Regions from separate parts of the Bradyrhizobium sp. CCBAU 53415 genome, predicted to be linked through region 1. Evidence: riboswitches for the same ligand, from Rfam matches in the RefSeq annotation. Region 1 holds a riboswitch; each other region holds the start of a gene.
What was found. A riboswitch is a leader RNA that binds a small molecule or an ion and turns the genes downstream of it on or off. The one in region 1 is predicted to bind cobalamin.
Positions count from the first base shown of each region.

Region 1 (3,275 bases):
TGCAGCGGCACCGCGGAGGTCCGGTCGATATGCATCCCGGCAAGGGACACGCGCTTGCCCGGATGACGGCTGCTGTTCATGTCTCGCCCGCCGCGCAATGCAGATATTGTCCACCGTCATTCCGGGTCGCACCCTTGCCGCGAGCCCGGAATGACAGCGCGACTCTTCCTTACGCGCTCGCCTGGGTCACGAACTTCGTGTTCAGGTACCCCTCGATCGCCTCGAGGCCGCCTTCGGAGCCGTAGCCGGAATCCTTGATGCCGCCGAACGGAACTTCCGGCAGCGCGAGACCGTGATGGTTGATCGAGACCATGCCGCTCTCGATGTCCGCACCGATGGCCTGCATCGTCTTGGTCGAGGTGGTGTAGGCATAGGCCGCAAGGCCGTAAGGCAGACGGTTGGCCTCGGCCACCACCTCGTCATAGCTGCGGAACGAGGTGATCGGCGCCAGCGGCCCGAACGGCTCCTCGTTCATGATACGCGAATCGCGGGGCACGTCGGTGAGCACCGTCGGCTCGAAGAAGAAGCCTTCGTTGCCGATGCGCTTGCCGCCGGCCTTGACCTTGGCGCCGCGCTGGACCGCGTCGGAGACGAGGCCTTCCATGGCATCGACGCGGCGCGGGTTCGCCAGCGGTCCCATGCGGGTGTCCTTGTCGAGGCCATTGCCGACCTTGAGGCTCTTGGCCGCGGCCACGAACTTGTCCACGAAGGGCTCGTAGACGCTCTCATGCACCAGGAAGCGCGTCGGCGAGACGCAGACCTGGCCGGCGTTGCGGAACTTGTTGGCGGACAGAATTTTCGCGGCGTTGTCGAGGTCGGCGTCAGCGAACACGATCGCCGGCGCATGGCCGCCGAGCTCCATGGTGACGCGCTTCATGTGCAGGCCCGCGAGCGCAGCCAGATGCTTGCCGACGGCAGTCGAGCCGGTGAAGCTGATCTTGCGGATGATCGGATGCGGAATGAGATACTCCGACACTTCCGCCGGCACGCCGAACACCAGTTGCACGACGCCGGCCGGAATGCCCGCATCCGCATAGGCCCGCACCAGCTCCATGCAGCTTGCAGGCGTCTCTTCCGGTCCCTTGACGATGATCGAGCAGCCCGCGGCGAGCGCGGCCGAGATCTTGCGCACCGCCTGGTTGATCGGGAAATTCCAGGGCGTGAACGCCGCGACCGGGCCGACCGGCTCCTTGGTCACGAGCTGCGAGACGTTGCCCATCCGCGGCGGCACGATGCGGCCATAGGCGCGGCGCGCTTCTTCCGCGAACCAGTCGATGAGATCTCCGGCCAGCATGGTCTCGCCCTGCGCTTCCACCACCGGCTTGCCCTGCTCCATGGTCATCACGGGCGCGATCTCGGCGGCGCGCGAGCGGATGATGTCGGCGGCCTTTCGCATCAGCTTGTAACGGTCGAACGGGGAGGTCTTGCGCCAGATCTCGAAGCCGGCCTTGGCCGCCTCCAGCGCACGGTCGAGATCCCCACGCGAGGCATGCGGGGTCTTGCCGATCGGCTGGCCGGTGGCGGGATTGAGGATGTCCTCCGACTTGCCGGACGAACCATCGGTCCACTCGCCGGCGATGAACATCTGAACTTTCGGGTACATCCGTGCTGCCTCCTGCATGGTTTCGGTCGTCGGCGAGACCAGCGCCCGCCGTTTCGAGCCGCCGCAGAGCTACACCGAAAGCCGGGCGGCGAAAAGGGACCAGTGATGGCGGTGGTCAGGTCGAGCGGCTGGGTCGGACCCAGCAGTGTTGGCTGCGATATCTGCGCCGGTGGCGTACTGGCCGAAGAAGCTCAGGCCGGGAACGGCCTCCCACGTGTAGCCGATGCGGCGACGCGGGGGGCCGCCGACCAGCGCGAAGCTGCGCGTGAGCATCAGCTGGTCGTCGAACGACAGCGCCTCGTCGTCGATCCGCGCGGTGTGCTACATCTTCGCGTGTGACCACGGCTGACGGCAGGTCTCCTGGCTCGCGGGTCGCGACCGCTTCGTCGCCTTCCCGGAAACGAGGCCCAGTGGCTCGTGACGAAGGATTCTCCGCCCACAGTTGCGGGAGCCGCCACGGCATTGGGGACAACGTCCCCGCACCGCATTCCCTTTTCATCCCCTCTCGGAGAAACCGTCGAGAGCACCTAGGATTACCAACAAGAGTGAGTCAATGTACCAGTTTCGGCGTTGTAGCCACAGCGACCAACTTCCTCGGAGATGAGCATGGAAGGCGAGACCTTCCTTTGGCTGATACGGCATGCGCCCGTCCGCGGCACCGCGGGGACGATCCATGCTGCCGATGCGGCGGCCGATCTCGGAGATCACGCGTCGTTGGTGGCCTTGCGGCACCGTCTGCCGCCGGATGGCGCCAGCTATGCCAGCCCGTCGCGGCGCACGGTCGAGACGGCGCGCGCACTGGGGCTCGAACCGGAATTGATGAGCGAATTCCGCGAGCAGGATTTCGGCGACTGGACCAGCCATCGTCACGACGAGCTCGCCGCGACCGGTGGCGATGCATATGCACAATTCTGGCGCGATCCGGCGAGTGGACGGCCGCCGAACGGCGAAAGCTTTGCGGATCAGGTCGCGCGCGTCCGGCAGGGCCTGTCGCGGATTGGCGACGGTTCAGCGACGCTCGTCGTGCATTCCGGCACCATCCGCGCCGCCCTCTGCATCGCGCTGGACCTGACGCCCCAGGCAGCCTTGCGCTTCGTGATCGATCCGCTGTCGCTGACCCGGATCGACCGGCTCGCGGCGGGCTGGCGAGTCGTCACGGTCAACCAGCGCGCGGCTTGAGCCGGATCAGGTCGGGCGATCCGGTACGTTGGCCTGCGCGAACGTCGCCATGCCATTGTGCAGGCTGCATGCGAGACGCACCAGCGGCAGCGCGATGGCCGCGCCCGATCCCTCGCCGAGCCTGAGATCGAGGCTGATCAGCGGCTGCACGTTCAGCGCGCGTAGCACCAGCCGATGCCCTTGCTCCGCCGATTGATGCGAGGCCAGCAGGAACGGCCGGCAGGACGGATTGAGGCGTGCCGCCGCCAGCGCCGCGACCGACACGATGAAGCCGTCGATCAACACGGGAATGCGGCGCTGCGCGGCCGCAATGATCGCGCCTGAAATCGCCGCGATCTCGAGGCCGCCGACGGCGCACAGGATCTCCTCGGCCGAGGCTCCGGCGACGCCGTGGCGTGCGATCGCCGCATCGATCACCCGCGCCTTGTGCGCGCGGCCGGCCGCATCGACGCCGGTGCCGCTGCCCGCGATCTCGTTGGCGCTCACACCAAGC
Region 1 is NZ_LBJF01000027.1:878,202-881,476, reverse strand. Features, by position in the region: gene pdxR (MocR-like pyridoxine biosynthesis transcription factor PdxR) at 1-80, opposite strand, end outside; gene XH87_RS32200 (NAD-dependent succinate-semialdehyde dehydrogenase) at 170-1,603, opposite strand; gene XH87_RS32195 (hypothetical protein) at 1,673-1,876, opposite strand; cobalamin riboswitch at 1,937-2,137, opposite strand; gene XH87_RS32190 (histidine phosphatase family protein) at 2,210-2,782, shown strand; gene cobT (nicotinate-nucleotide--dimethylbenzimidazole phosphoribosyltransferase) at 2,789-3,275, opposite strand, start outside.

Region 2 (3,275 bases), on a different contig from region 1:
GCAAGACATCGCCAAACAGGATCGGTGGCCTGACGCAGCGCGAGCCGTAGGATTGCACCCATCCGTTCCTGGTAAATGCGAAGCCGGCGAGTTGCTCGCCGAAGTACTGCACCATGTCATTGCGCTCGAACTCGCCGTGCACGAGGACATCAAGACCGATGTCCTCCTGCCAACGTACGGCGCGCGCAGTCTCCTCCTTGAGGAACCTGTCGTATTGTTCGTCACTCATCGCGCCTCGCGCATGCGCCGCACGGGCATTCCGGACCTCTGTGGTCTGCGGAAACGATCCGATCGTCGTGGTAGGAAAAGCCGGTAGTCCGAAACGATTGCATTGGATCTCGGCACGACGGGCAAATGGGCTGGCGCGCCGGCGCATGGTTTGGTCGATCGCTCTCATCCGGACAGCGACATTGGCATCATGGATTTTCGGCGAGGTCCGGCGGACAGTCGCGGCGCATTCCGACTCGGCAAGAGCTTGCGCAACATTCTGGTCGCCTGCGAGTGCCCGCGCCAGGATCGCAAGCTCACGCATCTTCTGAACCGAGAAAGCAAGCCAGCTCTTGACGTCGGAAGCGAGCCCGGTCTCGAGTGCCACATCGACCGGCACATGAAGTAGCGAGCAGGATGGCGCGATCTGTACACGATCCTTGCCGAGCTTCGCAATCGCAGGTTCCAGCCGCTGGCGGAGCGACGACAAATTCGACCGCCATACATTCCGGCCGTCGACGACACCGAGCGACATGACGAGATCACTTCGGCCGCCAGCAATGATCTCATCCAATAACTCTGGCGCTCGAACCAGATCGAGGTGCAGTCCGGCAACTGGCAGGCTCAAGGCGGTGTCCAGATTGTCGCCGAGGTCGCCGAAATAGCTGGCAACCATGATCTTGATGGCCGGCCCCTCCTTGGCGAGCCGGTCATAGGCATGTAGCAAGGATTTTCGCGCCCCCTCATCCAGATCAAGAACCAGGCAGGGCTCGTCGAACTGGACCCAATTTGCCCCGCGTTTGGCTAATTCCTGCAGAACCTCGATATAGGCCGGTATCAGTTGATCCAGTAGTGAGAGTGGCTGGAAGGCAGGATCGGCACTCTTGCCGAGCTTTAGGAACGTGACCGGCCCGATCAGGACAGGGCGGGTCTGAAAGCCGAGGGCCTTGGCCTCCTCATACTCCTCGATCGGCTTGCGAGAGCACAGTCTGAAAGTCTGCCCGCGGTGAAACTCGGGGACCATGTAGTGGTAGTTGGTGTCGAACCACTTGGTCATCTCCTGCGCGGGTGCGCCAAATCTGCGCGGTCCGTGACCGCAACTCGCATCCTGCTCGTCGTATTGTAAACCGCGGGCCATGGCGAAGTATGTCTTGAGCGAAACGGGTTCGGCTTTCGAGGCGTAGATGTCCGGGATGGCCCCAACCATGACACTTGTGTCGAGCACCTGGTCATACAGCGAGAAATCGTTCGATGGAATGACCGTGACGCCGATGGATTTCTGACGAGCCCAGTTCGCGGCACGCAGGCCAGCTGCGTCCTCGAGCAACTGCTGTTCGCTGCTTTTTCCGGCCCAGTAGCTTTCGAGAGCGAGTTTGAGCTCGCGCCTTGGACCGATGCGTGGCGTTCCGAGCGTGGCAACCGGAAGGGAGAGAAGAGACATAGCGTTAACCCCATGTTGGGGGCAAAGGCCATGGCGGACGCAGGCAGGGGAAGTCGCGCGTGCGACGGCTGCTTGGCGCACCACCGGGACACCCCGCCCGTGGACGAATATATTGTCGGGGCAGGTCTCCTGGCTCGCGGGTCATCGCTGCTGTCCGGCCTTCCCGAAGCCGCGCAGGCTTCAGTGACATCGTTGGACAGCGGCTCGCCGCTCACAGTTGCGGGGGCAGCGCCGGCATTTTCACCGGCTTCCCTCTTAGCTCCGGATCAAATGGAAACCGGAGAACCTCGACGACTTGGATTATCGGCAAGAGAACTCTGCGGTCAACCTCTCAGATTATGTCTCAAGCTAATGCTGCGACATCTGCTACGCGAATGACCGTGCATCTCTATCGTTGACCTCGATATAAAGGCGTTCTCCAATCAGCGATATCGAAATGGTATCGGAGCTGCCTGCGCGTGCGTGTTGAATAGGCCCAAGACACCTGGCCAAAGCAAGCAACATACCCGGCGAGCACGTTGATTTGCGGTGCCAGCCAGACTTCACATGCTCGGCGATGATGATCGGCTTCGCGTCGTTCGCCATCGATACAAAGCGCACTTGACTGAGGCTGTTCTCGACTTCCGAGGCGCCGCATGTCGCCAAAGGAGCGCCAAACGCGCCATGACCCCGTGGCCGCAAGTGCCCAAAGGCATGGCAGAGATCGAAAAGCCCACATTCCGGCAACGGTACCGAACCAAACGGTTCAATGGCGGCAAACGCGCCGAATATCCGGTGCGTGACGATGATGCATAAGCCGCGATGGATAGGCTGAATGGAACGATCGAAACGTCCGCAAGTCGGAAAGTCGACAAAGAGGACACAAAAGCGGTGCGAATTGCCGTCTACTACCTGGCACGAACAATGCAAGTCCTCGGCATGCCCAGACTCCTCCTGCTGGGCATGTCCAGCACAGCAAATTGGGGCTGTCGCTGGCGACTGAAGTTAGCGGCGCGTGACATGAAGGGGAGCGCCTGGTCGCGCGGGACACCAGCGGTCGCCCCGTCGCGTCGCCGCTAACTTTTTTGCGCTCGCGCATAACAGGTTGAAGTTGCCCGCTTTGGAAGATGTGGATGAAACCAGATAGGCCGACGGTTCTGAAGAAAATGTCTGGAAGTCGCGCGCTATTATTTTGTCTCGGTCGATCCCTGATCTGCCTGGCCGTGCTGGCTGCGACGAGCAACAGGGTTTGCGCCAACGACAGCCCGCTTATCGAAAGAGTCAAGTCAACGTGGCGAGCGCAAAACGGTGAGACGATAGAACAAATTATCTCCAACGTCTCGAAGGTGGCACAGTTCGTCCCTCGAATGTGGGGCGTCGCTGAACTTGACCAAAATGAATATGTTTTCGTTTCGTGGACCAGGCACCAGGATGTTAAATCAGACGAACAGTACGCTATCACCTGGAAGGTCGCGCTCGACGGGACGATTGAACTTGCGTCGACCTATGCAAAGCCGATGGAATTGGGCTGGCGCGCCTTGGCGCTCTCGTTGATCGCCAGTGAAGTCAGGGATGGCGAAAGGGACGCAAATCTTCGCTTTCTGCATGACCCGACCAACTTCAACTTTGTGACGACCACGCAAGGCCG
Region 2 is NZ_LBJF01000001.1:173,785-177,059, reverse strand. Features, by position in the region: gene metE (5-methyltetrahydropteroyltriglutamate--homocysteine S-methyltransferase) at 1-1,648, opposite strand, end outside; cobalamin riboswitch at 1,751-1,953, opposite strand; gene XH87_RS00650 (nodulate formation efficiency C protein) at 2,761-3,275, shown strand, end outside.
Region 2: linked by a shared signal. The riboswitch ahead of metE (5-methyltetrahydropteroyltriglutamate--homocysteine S-methyltransferase) and the one ahead of XH87_RS32195 (hypothetical protein) in region 1 are both predicted to bind cobalamin.

Region 3 (3,275 bases), on a different contig from region 1:
TTCGTGAAGCAGCCGGCCGAGCGCGGATGCGAGGTGGCGTCATCCGGCAGCGGCCAGGCGTCGCCGGTATAGGTGCTGCCGTCGGACAGCGTCCACGGCATCGCATCGGACGCGATCGCGCCGCCGGGATACAGCACCGACATGTCGAGCAGGTCGCGGTGGTGCGCGTTGTTCTCGGTATCGAGGATGTGCCAGAGCACCAGGGAGGACGGCTCCTCGGCCTGCGCCTTCAAGAGCTCCTCGCGATCGTGGAAGCGATAACCGTCGGTCACGCGCTGCACGGAATCATAACCGGTACCGTTGCGCTCGACGAACTCGGGATCGCTGAAGAAGGCGGCGGCCAGCACGGTCGAGCCGGTGCCGTAAGGATAGGCCTCGACCGTGATCGGAAGGCCCTGCGCCTGCGCCTTCGCGATCAGCACGCGGCAGCGCTCGACGTCGGTCTTGCTCGACGAATTGAAATGGCAGATGTGCATGTGCGCGCCGGTGGCGCCGGCATAGCCGATCAGCCGGATATAGGCTTCCGCCGCGCTCTCGGGGTCGATGCGCGACATGAAGGCGACGTGGGTGAAGGTCGGCACGTCCTTGGCCGCAGCCAACTGGCACACCGCGGTCAGTTCCTGCACGCCGGCGCCCGGCGCATAGGCGTTCAGGATGCCGATGCCGATGCCGCCCTCGTTCAGGCCGCGCGTGAGGCGATCGAGAATGCCTGATACCTCCGCTTCGGTCGCGACGTTGTCGATCCAGCGGCGGTCGCGCATGGCATTGCCGAACGCCTCCAGCGAGCTCTCCGCATTGGAGCCCGTCATCGCGCCGATGCGGGCAAAGGCCCAGTTGGTCGCGGCGCCGTAGTTCAGCACGCGGCCTTTCCGCGCCTGGCGCTCGTACCAGGATGCGACCGGCAGCACGCCGGCCTCGAGATCGAGCGTCGTCGTGATGCCGTCGAACGCCTGCATGCGGTCGGCCGGGATCGACTGGCCGTGCGCATGCAGATCGATGAAGCCGGGTGCGACCACGAGGCCGGTCGCGTCGATCACCCGCTCGGCGCCGCCGAGGCCCGTGCCGACGGCGGCGATCCTGCCGTCCACCACCGCCACATCGCCGACGGCGTCCATCCCGCTCGCGGGATCCACCACCCGGCCGCCAGAGATCACCAGACCGCTCATACCGTCACTCCACCAAGTTGAGATCGCATCAAGGCAGATTCCGGGAGCAACGACCACCTCCACCGAAGCCGACGCATCATGCTTCCGCGGAAGGCTATTTGGCGGGGATCGCAGACATGCGCTTGCAGCCTCGCGGCATGATTTGCTTTGCCGGACATGAGCTCCGTCCGTCTTCGCCGTTTTGCCCGACAGCTGACGTGCGAGCCGCAGGTTGTCGATGACGGCGCGATGCGCCGAGCTCGGAACGGCCAGTTGACAGCCCTTTGCAAATAAAACTAGGGTGCCTGCGACGGTTCTCCTTCGGGAGATCAATAGGGAATACGGTGCGGGGGATCCCCCAACGCCGTGGCTGCCCCCGCAACTGTAAGCGGTGAGCCTTCGCCAAACGCCACTGGGCCTGCGGGCCTGGGAAGGCGGCGAAAGGCAACGACCCGCGAGCCAGGAGACCTGCCGTCAGTCGTGGTCACACGCGAGCACATTGGGCGGGGTGTCCTGGTGGGTGTTGGGTTGCCGTCTTCTTGAGGCAGCGGCCAAACTACGTTCGCGGTGACGTGCCACGTTATCGCGAGCCTATTGATGACCTCCCGTACCATCTTCACGCCACGGCGTCGCCGCGCGCTGCTCCGTTCAGTTGCATTCTCCTGCCTCTTATTGTCGACGGATTGCTGGGCACAGTCCGAAAGGCCGGCCCAGACGCTCGATCCTGTCGTAGTGCAGCCGCCAGCGAGGCAGCCGAATGCCCGCAGCACCCGGCGCAGCGATGTAATGCGCTCCGCGCGCTCACGCCAGCAGCGAAGCGTGGCTGGCGACGCGCGTGCTCCGACTGCCAACCCAACGGATCCCGTGTTCGCCGCACCGACGCTCAACCTCACTGGCGCGAGCACGGCCGGTAGCCGCCTCGGCCTGACGCGACTGCAGACGCCGGCCAGCGTGGAGGTGATCTCAGCCGAGACAATCGCCGAACGCGGCCAGCTGAACATCCTGGACGCGGTGACGCAAAACGCGACCGGCTTCACGGCGAGCCCGGCACCGGGCAATGGCGGCGTATCGTTCAACACCCGCGGCTTCACGGGCCTTGGATCCGTCATGACGCTGTACGACGGCACCCAGCTCTATATCGGCGCCGGGACGGTGACCTTTCCGTTCGACACTTGGTCGACGGAGCGTATCGAGGTGCTGCACGGCCCTGCGTCGGTGTTGTACGGCGCGGGCGCAGTCGGCGGCGCCGTCAATGTGGTTTCGAAACTGCCATTGTGGGTTCCCCGCAACCAGGCTGAGGTGTCGCTGGACAGCAACATGACGCGGCGAATCGCGGTGGACAGCGGTGGTCCGATCAGCAAGGACGTCGCCTATCGGATCACCGCCACCGGCAATATGTCGGACGGATGGGTCGATCGCGACAACACCTCGAATGTCGCGCTTCATGCCGTGGTCCAGATCAGGCAGAACGAAGACGTCACCTGGACGCTGTCCACGGATTACGGTGACCGCAACCCGTCGCGCTACTTCGGCACGCCGCTGATCAACGGCAGGTTCGACGAATCGCTACGCTTCAAGAACTACAATGTCGGCGACAGCCATATCCGCTACCAGGACAGCTGGAATCAGGTGAAGACCGACTGGCAGGTCGCCGAAGGAATCTCGATCCAGAACACGCTCTACTATCTGAACTCCAGGAGGCACTGGAAGGACGTCGAGAGCTACGCCTACAATCCCGCCACCGGCCTGATCAATCGAAGCAGCTACATCGAGATCTTTCACGATCAGCAGCAGGTCGGCAATCGCATGGATGCGAAATTCCGCGGACATGTCTTCGGCATGGCCAACGAGTTCGTCGCGGGCTTCGATGTCAACAGCATCAATTTTACCCACACCAACAATTCACCTTACGGCGGCTCGTCGTCCGTCAACCCGTTCGACTTCGGCTCAGGCGTATTCAGCAGCCCGAACGCCACAGTTCCCGGCTACGGCAGCGTGACCAACCAGTATGCGCTGTTCGCCGAGAACCGGCTGTCGGTCACCGAGCAATTGTCCTTGATTGCCGGCATCCGCCAGGATGAGCCGACGGTCACGCGCACCGACTATGTCACGCCCGCCAACAGCTTCGAA
Region 3 is NZ_LBJF01000021.1:140,368-143,642, reverse strand. Features, by position in the region: gene XH87_RS14000 (amidohydrolase family protein) at 1-1,166, opposite strand, end outside; cobalamin riboswitch at 1,440-1,635, shown strand; gene XH87_RS13995 (TonB-dependent receptor) at 1,743-3,275, shown strand, end outside.
Region 3: linked by a shared signal. The riboswitch ahead of XH87_RS13995 (TonB-dependent receptor) and the one ahead of XH87_RS32195 (hypothetical protein) in region 1 are both predicted to bind cobalamin.